Regions from separate parts of the Vogesella indigofera genome, predicted to be linked through region 3. Evidence: predicted binding sites of a transcription regulator. Region 3 holds the regulator's gene; each other region holds the start of a gene.
What was found. Region 3 encodes HrcA, which represses chaperone genes, less so after heat shock. Its sites were predicted from a motif close to ATTAGCACTCGNNNNNNNCGAGTGCTAAT; they were not measured.
Positions count from the first base shown of each region.

Region 1: a site for HrcA is predicted at 2,546-2,574, ahead of groES (co-chaperone GroES). Genes of this name have one in related genera too.
Region 2: a site for HrcA is predicted at 2,490-2,518, ahead of rpoH (RNA polymerase sigma factor RpoH). Genes of this name have one in related genera too.

Region 1 covers NZ_JAQQLA010000004.1:367,841-372,022, forward strand. The annotation lists gene PQU89_RS07480 (Nif3-like dinuclear metal center hexameric protein) at 1-363, opposite strand, end outside; gene groL (chaperonin GroEL) at 500-2,143, opposite strand; gene groES (co-chaperone GroES) at 2,191-2,478, opposite strand; gene PQU89_RS07495 (MraY family glycosyltransferase) at 2,725-3,858, opposite strand.
Region 2 covers NZ_JAQQLA010000011.1:63,898-68,079, forward strand. The annotation lists gene PQU89_RS15645 (PglL family O-oligosaccharyltransferase) at 1-1,520, shown strand, start outside; gene rpoH (RNA polymerase sigma factor RpoH) at 1,596-2,456, opposite strand; gene ftsX (permease-like cell division protein FtsX) at 2,576-3,484, opposite strand; gene ftsE (cell division ATP-binding protein FtsE) at 3,481-4,134, opposite strand.
Region 3 covers NZ_JAQQLA010000007.1:90,236-94,417, forward strand. The annotation lists gene dnaX (DNA polymerase III subunit gamma/tau) at 1-106, opposite strand, end outside; gene mltB (lytic murein transglycosylase B) at 137-1,153, opposite strand; gene hrcA (heat-inducible transcriptional repressor HrcA) at 1,201-2,217, opposite strand; gene recA (recombinase RecA) at 2,459-3,523, shown strand; gene recX (recombination regulator RecX) at 3,523-3,978, shown strand; gene alaS (alanine--tRNA ligase) at 4,097-4,182, shown strand, end outside.

The sequences.
Region 1 (4,182 bases), on a different contig from region 3:
CGGGTTGGCAATGCCGAGCTGCCGCGCCAGCTGCGCGTTATTGCCCAGCTCGGGATGGGCGTCCAGCGGCAGATGGTAGGCCAGCAGGCTGATGCCGTGCTGCAGCAGGCTGGCGATGCGCTGGCGCTTGATGCCGACAATCGGCGCCGCCTCGTTTTTCCAGAAATAGCCGTGATGCACCACGATGGCATCGGCCTGTGCTGCGATGGCGGCGTCGATCAGCGCCTGCGAGGCGGTAACGCCGGTCACGATCTTCCTGACCTCGCTGCGTCCCTCCACCTGCAAACCGTTGGGGGCGTAATCCTTGAACCGGGCCGGCTCCAGTTTGGCGTCGAGCACCGCCAGCAATTCCGTCAATTGCATGATCATCTCCTTGAATTGCCGCCATTGTGCCAGAGCAGCGCCGGAAAACAATGCGGCCAACCTTGCCACAAGGTTGGCCGCAATAAAAAACCCCACGCCGTAGCGCGGGGTTTCCAGGTCGCGGGAGCGAGGCTGCTTACATCATGCCGCCCATGCCGCCCATACCACCCATGCCGCTCATGTCCGGCATTGCTGGCTTGTCTTCCGGCAGCTCGGCAACCATGCAGTCGGTAGTCAGCATCAGACCAGCAATGGACGCCGCATTCTGCAGTGCAGTGCGGGTCACCTTGGCTGGGTCCAGTACGCCCATTTCCAGCATGTCGCCGTATTCGCCGGACGCCGCGTTGTAACCGAAGTTGCCCTTGCCTTCCAGCACCTTGTTCACCACCACCGATGGCTCGTCACCGGCGTTCTGAACGATCTGGCGCAGCGGGGCTTCGATCGCCTTCAGCACGATCTTCACACCGGCAGCCTGATCGGCATTGGAGGTAGCCAGGCTAGTCAGGGTCGAGCGGGCGCGCAGCAGGGCAACGCCACCGCCAGGCACCACGCCTTCTTCAACGGCAGCACGGGTTGCGTGCAGCGCGTCTTCGACACGGGCCTTCTTCTCTTTCATTTCCACTTCAGTGGCAGCACCAACCTTGATCACGGCCACACCGCCGGCCAGCTTGGCCACGCGCTCTTGCAGCTTTTCACGGTCGTAGTCGGAAGTCGCAGCTTCGATCTGCTGACGGATTTCGGCAACGCGAGCCTGAATCTGTGCGTGATCACCCGCACCGTCGATGATGGTGGAGTTTTCCTTACCCACTTCAACGCGCTTGGCTTGACCCAGCATTTCCAGGGTCACTTTTTCCAGGGTCAGACCCACTTCTTCAGCGATCACGGTACCGCCGGTCAGGGTGGCGATGTCCTGCAGCATGGCCTTGCGACGGTCGCCGAAGCCTGGCGCCTTCACGGCAACCACTTTCAGGATGCCGCGGATGGTGTTCACCACCAGGGTGGCCAGCGCTTCGCCTTCCACATCTTCGGCAACGATCAGCAGCGGACGGCCGGACTTGGCCACCTGCTCCAGTACCGGCAGCAGGTCGCGGATGTTGGAGATTTTCTTGTCGAACAGCAGGATGAACGGATTATCCAGTGCGGCAATCTGTTTTTCCTGGTTGTTGATGAAGTACGGGGACAGGTAGCCGCGATCGAACTGCATGCCTTCTACCACGTCCAGCTCGTTGTTCAGCGATTTGCCGTCTTCAACGGTGATCACGCCTTCCTTGCCGACTTTTTCCATCGCGGTGGCGATGATGTCGCCGATATCGCTATCGGAGTTGGCAGAGATGGAACCAACCTGGGCGATTTCCTTGGTGGTTGCGCATGGCTTGGCGATCTTGGCGATCTCGCCGACCAGGGCAATCACGGCCTTGTCGATACCGCGCTTCAGGTCCATCGGGTTCATGCCGGCAGTCACAAACTTCATGCCTTCGTGCACGATGGCCTGTGCCAGTACGGTAGCGGTGGTGGTGCCGTCACCGGCCACATCGGAAGTCTTGGAAGCGACTTCTTTCACCATCTGCGCGCCCATGTTCTCGAACTTGTCCTTCAGTTCGATTTCCTTGGCAACTGATACACCGTCCTTGGTGATGGTAGGCGCACCGAAGGAGCGATCCAGGACCACGTTGCGGCCTTTCGGGCCGAGGGTCACTTTTACGGCATCAGCCAGCACATTGACACCCACCACCATCTTGGCGCGGGCGGAATCACCAAAGCGTACGTCTTTTGCAGCCATGTTCTTCAATCTCCAGAATTCAGTTCAATAAACGGTAGCGGGTCGGATTACTCGACGATGCCCATTACGTCTTCTTCGCGCATGACCAGCAGCTCGTCGCCGTCAACCTTGACGGTCTGGCCGGAGTACTTGCCGAAAATAACCTTGTCGCCGACCTTCAGTTCCAGTGCGCGACGCTCGCCGTTTTCCAGAATCTTGCCGTTACCAACCGCAACGACTTGGCCCATGTCCGGCTTTTCAGCAGCGGCGCCAGGCAGAACGATACCGGAGGCTGTCTTCTCTTCAGCCTCAAGGCGCTTGATAACAACACGATCGTGTAAAGGACGAATTGCCATTGATCTCTCCTAATAGCAGTGGCTGTTGAAAGATGAATACCTATCAAAGCAGCAGATTGACCGAGTGACTGGCACTCGGCGCTTGCGAGTGCTAATGGTAGGGACGGGGCAAGGGGTTTTCAAGGGCAACGGCGGAGGAATTTTTATCAATCAACCTCACCAAGCCGATAGCGTTCACTACGAATACTGACAAGGGAAAAGCCCTGCCGATTGGAAAGCCGGCAGGGCACAAGGCAAACAGAAGAATCAGCGGGAACTAGTGACAAGCTTGGGACGCACATCACCCTCGGCACGACGCAGCACCAGCCAGCGCGGCGCGCGAAACTGCACAATCCGGCGATAAAGCCAAACGTACAGCAAGATGAACAAGGCACAACATAGCTGCAGAACCCATTCGTATTGCCAGAACAAGGTCGCCGGCATGACCGAGAACAGAGCCACACCCCACAGATAAGGGGCGGTGAGGCTGTTACGGCGCAGCAGATGCTTGGCCTCGCGCTTACCCACCATCCACCGCACCAAGCGCTTGTAGACCATCTGATGAAAGTGCATGCTGTCGGGCAAACCTGCTGCGGCCTGACGTTTTTTGCGACGATAAATAGAAAACACCGTCTCAAACACAGGATAAATCATCAGCAGCATGGGAAACCATGGCGACACCACCCCAGGATGGCGCACTACCAGCAACACCGACACCTCCGCCAGCAGAAAGCCCACTAGATAGGCCCCAGCATCACCGGCAAAGATCATGCCTCGAGGGAAGTTCCACACCAGGAAACCCAGAATGGCCCCCAGCAAGGAGAGCGAAATGGCAAGCAGTGCCATATCACCCACGGTAGACGACACATAAGCCAAGGCGGCGGCAATCGCCATGGCCACCCCACCCATCAGCCCGTTGTAGCCATCAATGATGTTGACTGCGTGGCACACCCCCCCCACAGCAAACACCGTCAGCAACAGAGCCAACCACGGTAACGCCGTCATGGCATCGTCCACACCTGGAATGCCTAACGACGGCAAGGCCGCACCCAACAGCCATATCGCCATGGCTGCAGAACCAAAAGCAAACAACAGGCGATATAGCGGACGCACCCGCTTGGTCAAATCCTCGGTCAAACCAGCCAAAAATACCGGCAAACTGGCCAGTAGCAGAGAGGCAAACTCTGGCAAGCCCGCATACCAAGTGCCAGAAGCCGTCAACATCATGCTGACCATGATGGGCACCCCTCCCACGCGCGGGGTAGGTGTCGCGTGGAATTTCTGCGGACCGGACAAGTCCCCATCCATCGACAAGTGGGCATGCAGATGGGCACTGCGAATGATGGCGATAGTCATCAACATAGCGGCTAGGAGCGCCCCAAAAAATAGGCCGATGAACACGTCCAACTCCTCAAAAAGAAACACCAACAATTGTCTTAATCAAGCTTTAAAATCGCAACCCGACAACGCCGCCGACACCCAGCGCAGCCTATCGCCACGCGGCTGCAGACTGAATTCGTGGCAACGGACAAAGCCAAGATACGTAGATACGTAAATCGCGAAGCAGATAGCGGCAACCAAAAAAGAATTTTAGCTCAGAAGTACTCCACAATCCAGACAATATATGCCAGAATACTAGCACCACAACAATTAATAATGATTAAATATTTACAACAGAGAAAGTTAAATAATTAGCTGCCAACACCATGCAGAAGATCGCTCCCA
Region 2 (4,182 bases), on a different contig from region 3:
TGTGGCTGAGCCAGCCATTATTTGTCGAGTTGCTGTTTCCCGGCCTCAATGCGGCAACGGCGCTGGCCTTTCTCGCGCTGGCACTGCTGGCGCTGGCCGTTGCCCGCTGGCAGGCGCTGAGCGATGCCGAAACGGTGATGACGGTGCTGGCCAAGGGCTTGCTGGTCGGTGCCCTGCTACAGTCGCTGATCGGCCTGGCGCAGCTCACCGGGCTGGCGCCGCTACTGGGTGGCGTGCTGTTCTACGATGGCGCGCATCCGACCTCCAATATTTTCGGCCACATCGGGCAGCGCAACCAGTATGCGCACTACCTGAGCTGGGGGCTGGTGGCGGTCAGCTGGCTGGCGGTGGCGCGGGTGCTGTCGCGTGGCGTGGCCATCGCGGTGCTGCTGTGGCTGGCGCTGTCGATCGCCTTTGCCGGCTCCCGCACCGTGCTGTTGTACGCCGCCGCCTTGCTGTTGCTGGCGCCGGCCTGGTATTGGCACGTGCGCGACGAGGCCAGCAAACGCCTGATGCAGTGGCTGCTGCTGGCGGCCGGCCTGCTCCTGCTGATGCAGTTCGCGTTGCCGCTGGGTGAGTGGCTGTTGCGGCCGCTATTGCATGGCGAGCTGGTGGCCAGCGGGGTCGAGCGGCTGGCGGCCAACTCTGACGGTATGGGGGCGCGCCGGCTGGCGGAGTGGGGCAAGGCGTGGCTGGTGTTCCGCGAAGCGCCGTGGTTCGGTGCCGGCTGGTCGCAGTACGCGTCCCACAGCGTGCGGCTACAGCTGCTGCCGCAGTTTGTCGATAGCGGCGTCAACAGTGGCCTGTTCAGCAGTGCCCACAATCTAGTGTTCCAGCTGCTGGCCGAGGTCGGCCTGATTGGCACCCTGGCGGTGTTGCTGGGTCTGGGCTGGGTGTTGCTGCCGTGGTGCGGCCGGCAGGCGCGGGCGGTGCATCTGCTACCGCTGGCCATGCTGGCCATCTCGCTATTGCACAGCATGCTGGAGTACCCGCTGTGGTACCTGTATTTCCCGGCGGTGCTGGTGATGCTGCTGGCGCTGGCGCCGGTGGCGGAGGGGGGCAAACGCCGCCCGTTCCGGCCGGTACAGTACGGTGCGCTGCTGATGTTGCTGCTGGCCGGGTATGGTAGCTACCGTTACGTCGAGATGCAGGGCCTGTACAACCCGCGCAGCGCGCAGCAACAGCAGCGATTGCAGCAGATCATGCGCAACGAGCCGCTGTTCGCCTTCCACGCGCTGGGGTTGCTGGACGATGTGGTGAAGCCGGGACGCGACAGTCCGCCAGCGCAGCGGCAGTGGATCGCGCTGCTGGCGCAGATGCGGCCGTATCCGGATGTGCTGCGCAAGGAGGCACAATTCCTGGCGCTGGAAGGGCGCACGCAGGAGGCGGCCTACACCATGCGGCTGGCGCTGGCCTCGTTCCCGACCTACGCGCCGTTTTTCCTGCGCGCGCTGTCGCCGGAAGAGGTGGCGTGGCAGCCGCTACGGCAACAGGTGGAGGCGGCGATGTCTAAGCCGTGAACGGAGGCGGCTGGGCAGCAATGAAAAATCCCTGCACATGGCAGGGATTTTTTGTGTCCGACAGGGGCGGGTGGCTCAAGCGTCGATGACCACACCGCTGTGCAGCGCCGTCTTCATCTTGCCCAATGCCTTGGCCTCGATCTGGCGGATGCGCTCGGCGGACACGCCGAATTCGGCGGCAAGATCATGCAGCGTGGCACCGCTGTCGTCGGCCAGCCAGCGCGCCTCGATGATGCGGCGGCTGCGCGGGTCCAGTGTCGACAACGCTTCCAGCAGGCCTTCGCTCTGCAGGCGATCCACCGCGCGGCGCTCCAGTGTCACGGTCGGCTCGTTGTGGGCATCGGCCAGCCAGTCGATCGGGGCGTAGGCGTCATCGTCGTTGTCATCGGCCAGCAGCGACACGTCCTGGCCGCTCATGCGCGTTTCCATTTCGCGCACTTCTTCAGGCTTGACGCCGAGGTCTTCGGCAATGGCGCGTGCTTCGCTGTCGCTGAGCGCGGCAAAGCCCTTCTTCATGCTGCGCAGGTTGAAGAACAGCTTGCGCTGTGGCTTGGTGGTGGCAATACGCACCAGCCGCCAGTTGCGCAGGATGAATTCATGCATCTCGGCCTTGATCCAGTGCACCGCGAACGAGAACAGGCGCACGCCGCGATTCGGCTCGAAGCGCTTGACCGCCTTCATCAGGCCGATGTTGCCTTCCTGGATCAGGTCGGCCTGTGGCAGGCCGTAACCGGCGTAGCCGCGGGCAATGGATACCACCACGCGCAGGTGAGACATCACCAGGCGTTTTGCCGCTTCCAGGTCTTCGTGTTGCTGATGACGCGTGGCAAGCTCGATCTCCTCTTCCTGGGTCAGCATCGGGATGCTGTTAACGGTCTGGATGTATTGTTCCAGGCTGCCGTTGGAAGAAAGTACGGGCAGGGCAAAAGTGGACATGTATTCGCAATCCTCCTAAATGGACCGACTTATCTTAGCACTCGGATTATGAGAGTGCCAGACGCGGGGAGTTCCTGCCAATGGCAAATTTCAATCAGACCGATTGTCTTGCTCTGGCGTCACGCCGGCTGGTTTTTGCGCAGATGATGGTCTGCGGCCAACCTGGCGCCGAGCATGCTCAGCAGCATGGCGCCCAGCAGCACGCCCAGCACCTCCAGCGGTTGCAGGCTGCGCAACTGGGCATCGATGCCGTACAGGCTGGCGAACTCGGCCAGCGCCGGATTGGCCTGGTAGGCCAGCCAGCTGCTCAGGCCCCAGCACAACAGCGCCGACAGCCCGCCCTGCCACGCCGCGTGGTAGAGGAAGGGGCGGCGAATGAAACTGTCGGTGGCGCCGATCAGTTTCGAGACCGCGATTTCTTCCTGTCGTGCCAGGATCTGCATGCGGATGGTGTTGTGGTTGATCAGCACCATCGCCAGCGCAAACACCACCGCCAGCAGCCAGGCGAGCTGGCCGGCGAGGGTAATCATCGCGTGCAGCTTGCGCGCCCAGGCGGCATCGAACTGCGCCAACTCCACCATCGGCAGGCCGGACAGCTCCTTCTGCAGCAGGTCGAGCATCTCCGGCTCCAGCGGCTGCGGGGTGACGATGAAGGCGTGCGGCAGCGGATTGCTGCCGAGGCCGTCGCTGATCGCGTTCAGGCCGCTGCGCTGTTCCAGTTCTTTCAGTGCGGCATCCTTGTGCACGAAGCGGAAGGAGGCGACCCGCGGATGGTGCTTCAGGCTGCTCTCCACCGCGGCCAGGTCGGCCTGTTCGCTGGATAGTTCCATGAACAGCGTGATCTGCGGCGTGGTGTTCAGCTTGGCGGTCCACTGCTGCAGGCTGCTGACGCCGAGATACAGCGACACCGGCAGTGCCAGCGCGATGGCCAGCATCAGCAGGTTGAGCAGGTTGCCGAACGGCTGGCGCAGGATCTTCAGCAGTGCGCTGCGGGCGCTCTGCGCGTGCAGGTACAGGTAGTGTTTCATGCGGCGAATTGTCCTTCACGAAGCCGGATGATGCGGCGGCCGTAGTCTTCCATCAGTGTTTCGTCGTGGGCCGAGATCAGCACCGTGACGCCGACCTGGTGGAAGGACTTGAACAGCTCCATGATGTCCAGCGCGTAGGCGCGGTCGAGGTTGGCCGACGGCTCATCGGCCAGCAGGATGCTGGGGCGGTGCACCACGGCGCGGGCAATGCACAGCCGCTGCTGTTCGCCGCCGGATAGGCGGATCGGCATCACCTTTTCCTTGCCAGCGAGGCCGACCTTGTCCAGCGCCGCACGTACACGGCGCTGCGCATCGCGGCGGTCGAAACCGATGATGTCCAGCGGCAGCATCACGTTGTCGAATACCGGGCGGTCGAACAGGATCTTGTGATCCTGGAACACCACGCCGATGTGCTGGCGGACATACGGCAACTGGCTAGCGCGCAGCTTGCTCAGATTCTGGTTGTTGACCAGCACATTGCCGCTGGTGGCGCGCTCGATTCCGGAAACCAGCTTCAGCAGCGTGCTTTTGCCTGCGCCGGAGTGACCGGCGAGGAATACCATCTCGCCGCTTTCCACGGTGAAGGACAGGTTGCGCAGCGCCTCGTGTCCGCCGGGGTAGCGCTTGGTGACTTGGTCAAATCGGATCATCGGCAATCATTCCGCACTAAAGGTTGGCCGCAAGTACTGTGACCGCAA
Region 3 (4,182 bases):
GCGATTCTTTCAGCGCATTGCTGAGCGCGCGCACCACGTGTTCCTGGCCGACCAGATCGGCGAAGCGTTTGGGGCGCCATTTGCGGGCGAGAACTTGATAGGTCATGGCGGGCGATTCTAGCAGTTTGCGCCCGATTCAGGGAGCAGGCGTGGCGGCAAAACGCGTCGCCAGGTAGCGGTTGCGGATTTCCTGCGCCAGCTCGTGCGCCACCATCGCGTACAGCATGCTCTTGTTGTAGCGGGTGATGGTGTAGAAATTATTGAGCCCCAGCCAGTAGCGCACCTCGCCCGGCGCCACCTCCAGCGCGAACAGCACCGCCTTGGCGTCGTCACGCACCGGCGCCTGCGGCGACACCCCCAGCGCCTTCAGCTCGGCCACGCTGTAGTGCAGGTTGAATTTGTCGGCCAGCAACTTGTCCAGCGCCTCGCCCGGTGCCACCTCGGCCGGCACCACCACGTCGTCGCCACCCAGCCAGCCGTGCAGCTGGAAGTAGTTACCGACGCTGCCGATGGCGTCAACGCGGTTGCTCCAGATATCGCGATGGCCGTCACCGTCGAAATCCACCGCCCACTTGCGGAAGCTGGACGGCATGAACTGCGGCAGCCCCATCGCCCCGGCGTAGCTGCCCTTCAGCGACAAGGCGTTGACGTTCTCGCTGCGCGCCAGCAGCAGCAGCTCGGTCAGCTCGTCGCGGAAGAACGCGGCGCGGCGCGGATAGTCGAAGGCCAGCGTGGACAACGCATCGGCCAGGCGAAAGCTGCCGGTGTTGCCGCCGTAGCGGGTCTCGATGCCAATGATGGCGACGATCATTTCCGGCGCGACATGGTATTGCTGCTCGGCGCGGCGCAGCGCGTCCTCGTTGGCCTGCCAGAACGCCACGCCCTCGCCCATCAGCCGCTCGCTGTAGAAATTGGGACGGAACTGGTACCACGGCCGCGCAGTAGACGGGCGGTCCATGATGTTGATGATGTTCGGCTTGAGTTCGACATTGGCGAACACCGCCTCCAGCTCCGGCCGCGTCAGCGCACCGGCGGCGACCTGTTCGTCGATGTAGCGCTGCACGTCCTGGCGCGCCAGAAAGGCGGCATCGGCACGGGCCAGCGCGGCGCACAGCGCCAGCAGGGACAACAGCATCTTGGGCAGAAAAGACATGGCGGATCCGTCAAAAGGTTGGCCGCAAGGCGGCCGGTGATTGAATTCTAGTCGTTGAAATTGAGTGCGCTGGAGACCAGCCGCGCGGTGATGTCGACGATGGGGATCACCCGCTCGTAAGCCATGCGCGTCGGACCGACCACGCCGAGGGTGCCAACCACCTGGCCGCCCATCCGGTACGGCGCGATCACCACGCTGCAGTCGTCCAGCGTCACCACGCCAGACTCGTCGCCGATGAACAGGTTCACCCCCGGCGCCTGCCGGCTCTGCTCCAGCAGCTGCAGCAGCTCGGTCTTGCGCTGGAAGGTGTCGAACAGCTCGCGCAGCCGCTGCAGGTCGCCGCCGAAGTCGTTGGCGCACAGCAGCTTGCCCTCGCCGGACACCATCACCTCGTCGCCGCTCAGGCTCTCGCGGCCGAAACGGATCGCCTCCGTCATCAGTCCGGAGATGTCGCCCTGCAGGCAGGTCAGCTCCTGCTCCATGCGGTCGACCACCCCGGCCAGCGCCTGGCCGGCGTAGTGCTGGTTGAGGAAATTGGCGGCCTCGATCAGCTCGCTGCCGCTGTAATCGCGCGGGGTGTTGAACAGGTGGTTGCGCACATCACCTTCCAGCGTCACCAGGATCAATAGCACCCGCCGCTCGGACAGGCGCAAAAACTCGATCTGGCGGAAGGCGCCGTCCGGGCGCTGCGGCGTCATCACCACGCCGGCAAACTGGGTCAGCTCCGACAGCATCTGCGACGCCGCCTGCAGCACGCGCTGCGGGCTATCCGGCTGCAGGTTGTGGCGCAGCTCCTGCACCATCGGCGCCGCCAGCGGCTGGATGGTGATCAGGCGATCGACGAACAGGCGGTAGCCGCGCTGCGTCGGCACCCGTCCGGCCGAGGTATGCGGCGACGCAATCAGGCCCATCGCCTCCAGGTCCGCCAGCATGTTGCGGATGGAGGCCGGCGACAGTTCCAGACCGGAGACTGCGGCCAACGTTTTCGAGGCGACCGGCTGGCCGTCGGCAATATAGCGCTCGACCAGCACCTTGAGCAGGCGTTGCGTACGTTCATTCAACATGCAGCCATTCTGGCACAGCTTGGCTTGCCGCCAAAAGCATTACTTGCGCCGCCGGCTATGCCAGAAGCAAGCTTGGCCTCCGGGGGTTTTGTGCGATAATCCTGCGCTTGATATCCCGCGCGCCCCTGCCCTTGTGGCGCGCACGCATCGTTGCCTGTCGCTTTTATTTGGCACGCCAGATGAAAACGTACATAATCAAACCTAATCCCTTACACCACACCGTTGAATGAATGGAGCAAGCATGGCGGAGCGTTCCGAAGACAAGAGCAAGGCCCTGAGCGCAGCACTGGCCCAGATCGAAAAGCAGTTCGGCAAAGGCTCGATCATGCGCATGAGCGACAACCAGGTGCATGAAAACCTGCAGGTGATCAGTACCGGTTCTCTCGGCCTTGACCTCGCCTTGGGCGTTGGTGGCTTGCCGCGTGGCCGCGTGGTGGAAATCTACGGTCCGGAATCGTCCGGCAAGACCACACTGTGCCTGCAAGTGGTCGCCGAGGCGCAGAAGCTGGGCGGCACCTGCGCCTACATCGACGCGGAAAACGCGCTCGACCCGTCCTACGCGCAAAAGCTGGGCGTCAAGGTCGACGAGATGCTGATCTCGCAGCCGGATACCGGCGAACAGGCACTGGAAATCTGCGACATGCTGGTGCGCTCCGGCGGCGTCGACATCATCGTGGTCGACTCGGTGGCGGCACTGGTGCCGAAGGCGGAAATCGAAGGCGAAATGGGCGACAGCCACGTTGGCCTGCAGGCGCGTCTGATGTCACAGGCACTGCGCAAGCTGACCGGCAACATCAAGCGCACCAACACGCTGGTGATCTTCATCAACCAGATCCGCATGAAGATCGGTGTGATGTTCGGCAGCCCGGAAACCACCACCGGCGGTAACGCGCTGAAGTTCTACGCCTCGGTGCGCATGGACATCCGCCGCATCGGCGGCATCAAGAAGGGCGAAGAGGTCATCGGCAACGAGACCCGCGTCAAGGTCGTGAAGAACAAGGTGTCCCCACCGTTCAAGCAGGCGGTGTTCGATATCTTCTACGGCGAAGGCATCTCGCGCGAAGGCGAAATCATCGACATGGGTGTCGAGCACGACTTCATCAGCAAGTCCGGCGCCTGGTACGCCTACAACGGCCAGAAGATCGGCCAGGGCAAGGACAATACCCGCCAGTGGCTGAAGGACAATCCGGAAATCGCCAAGGAAATCGAGCGCAAGATCCGCGAAACCGTCGGCGTACAGACCGTGGCCAACAAGGATGACTCAGCAGACGAAGAAGAGCTGCTCGACGACACCTTTGATGCCTGATGGCCGGCACTGAAAAAAGTCTGAAGGCGCGAGCCGTCGATCTTCTGTCCCGCCGCGAGTACTCGCGGCTGGAACTGAAGCGGCGGCTCGCGCCGTTTGCCGACAGCGAAGCAGAAGTCGACGCGCTGCTGGAGCAGCTGGCGGCCGATCACTGGCAATCGGACAGCCGCTTTGCCGAAGCCTTTGCCAATAGCCGCAGCCAACGTTACGGCAGCCGCCGCCTGGCGCAGGAAATGCGCGAACGCGGCATCGACCGCGACACCATCCAGTCCGCGCTGGCGCAGCAGGACGATCTGGCGACCGCGCGTGCCATCTGGCAGCGCAAGTTCGGCCGCCCACCGGCCGACCAGCAGGAGCGGCTGAAGCAGATGCGCTTTCTCGCCAGCCGCGGCTTTACCATGGACATCATCCAACGCATCCTGCGCGGCGCCAGCCGTGACATTGACGACGAATGAGCGGCAGCGGCACTTGCCAGCACCGGCCACGCTTGCCACAATCGGGCATCGCTTTTTGCACCGCGCCACCGCAAGGTTGGCCGCAACCCGAATTCACTGAAGATACTGACCAATCACCATGAAAACAGCTGAAATCCGCCAGAAGTTCCTCGACTTCTTTGCCTCGAAAAACCATCAGGTGGTTGCCTCCAGCAGCCTGATTCC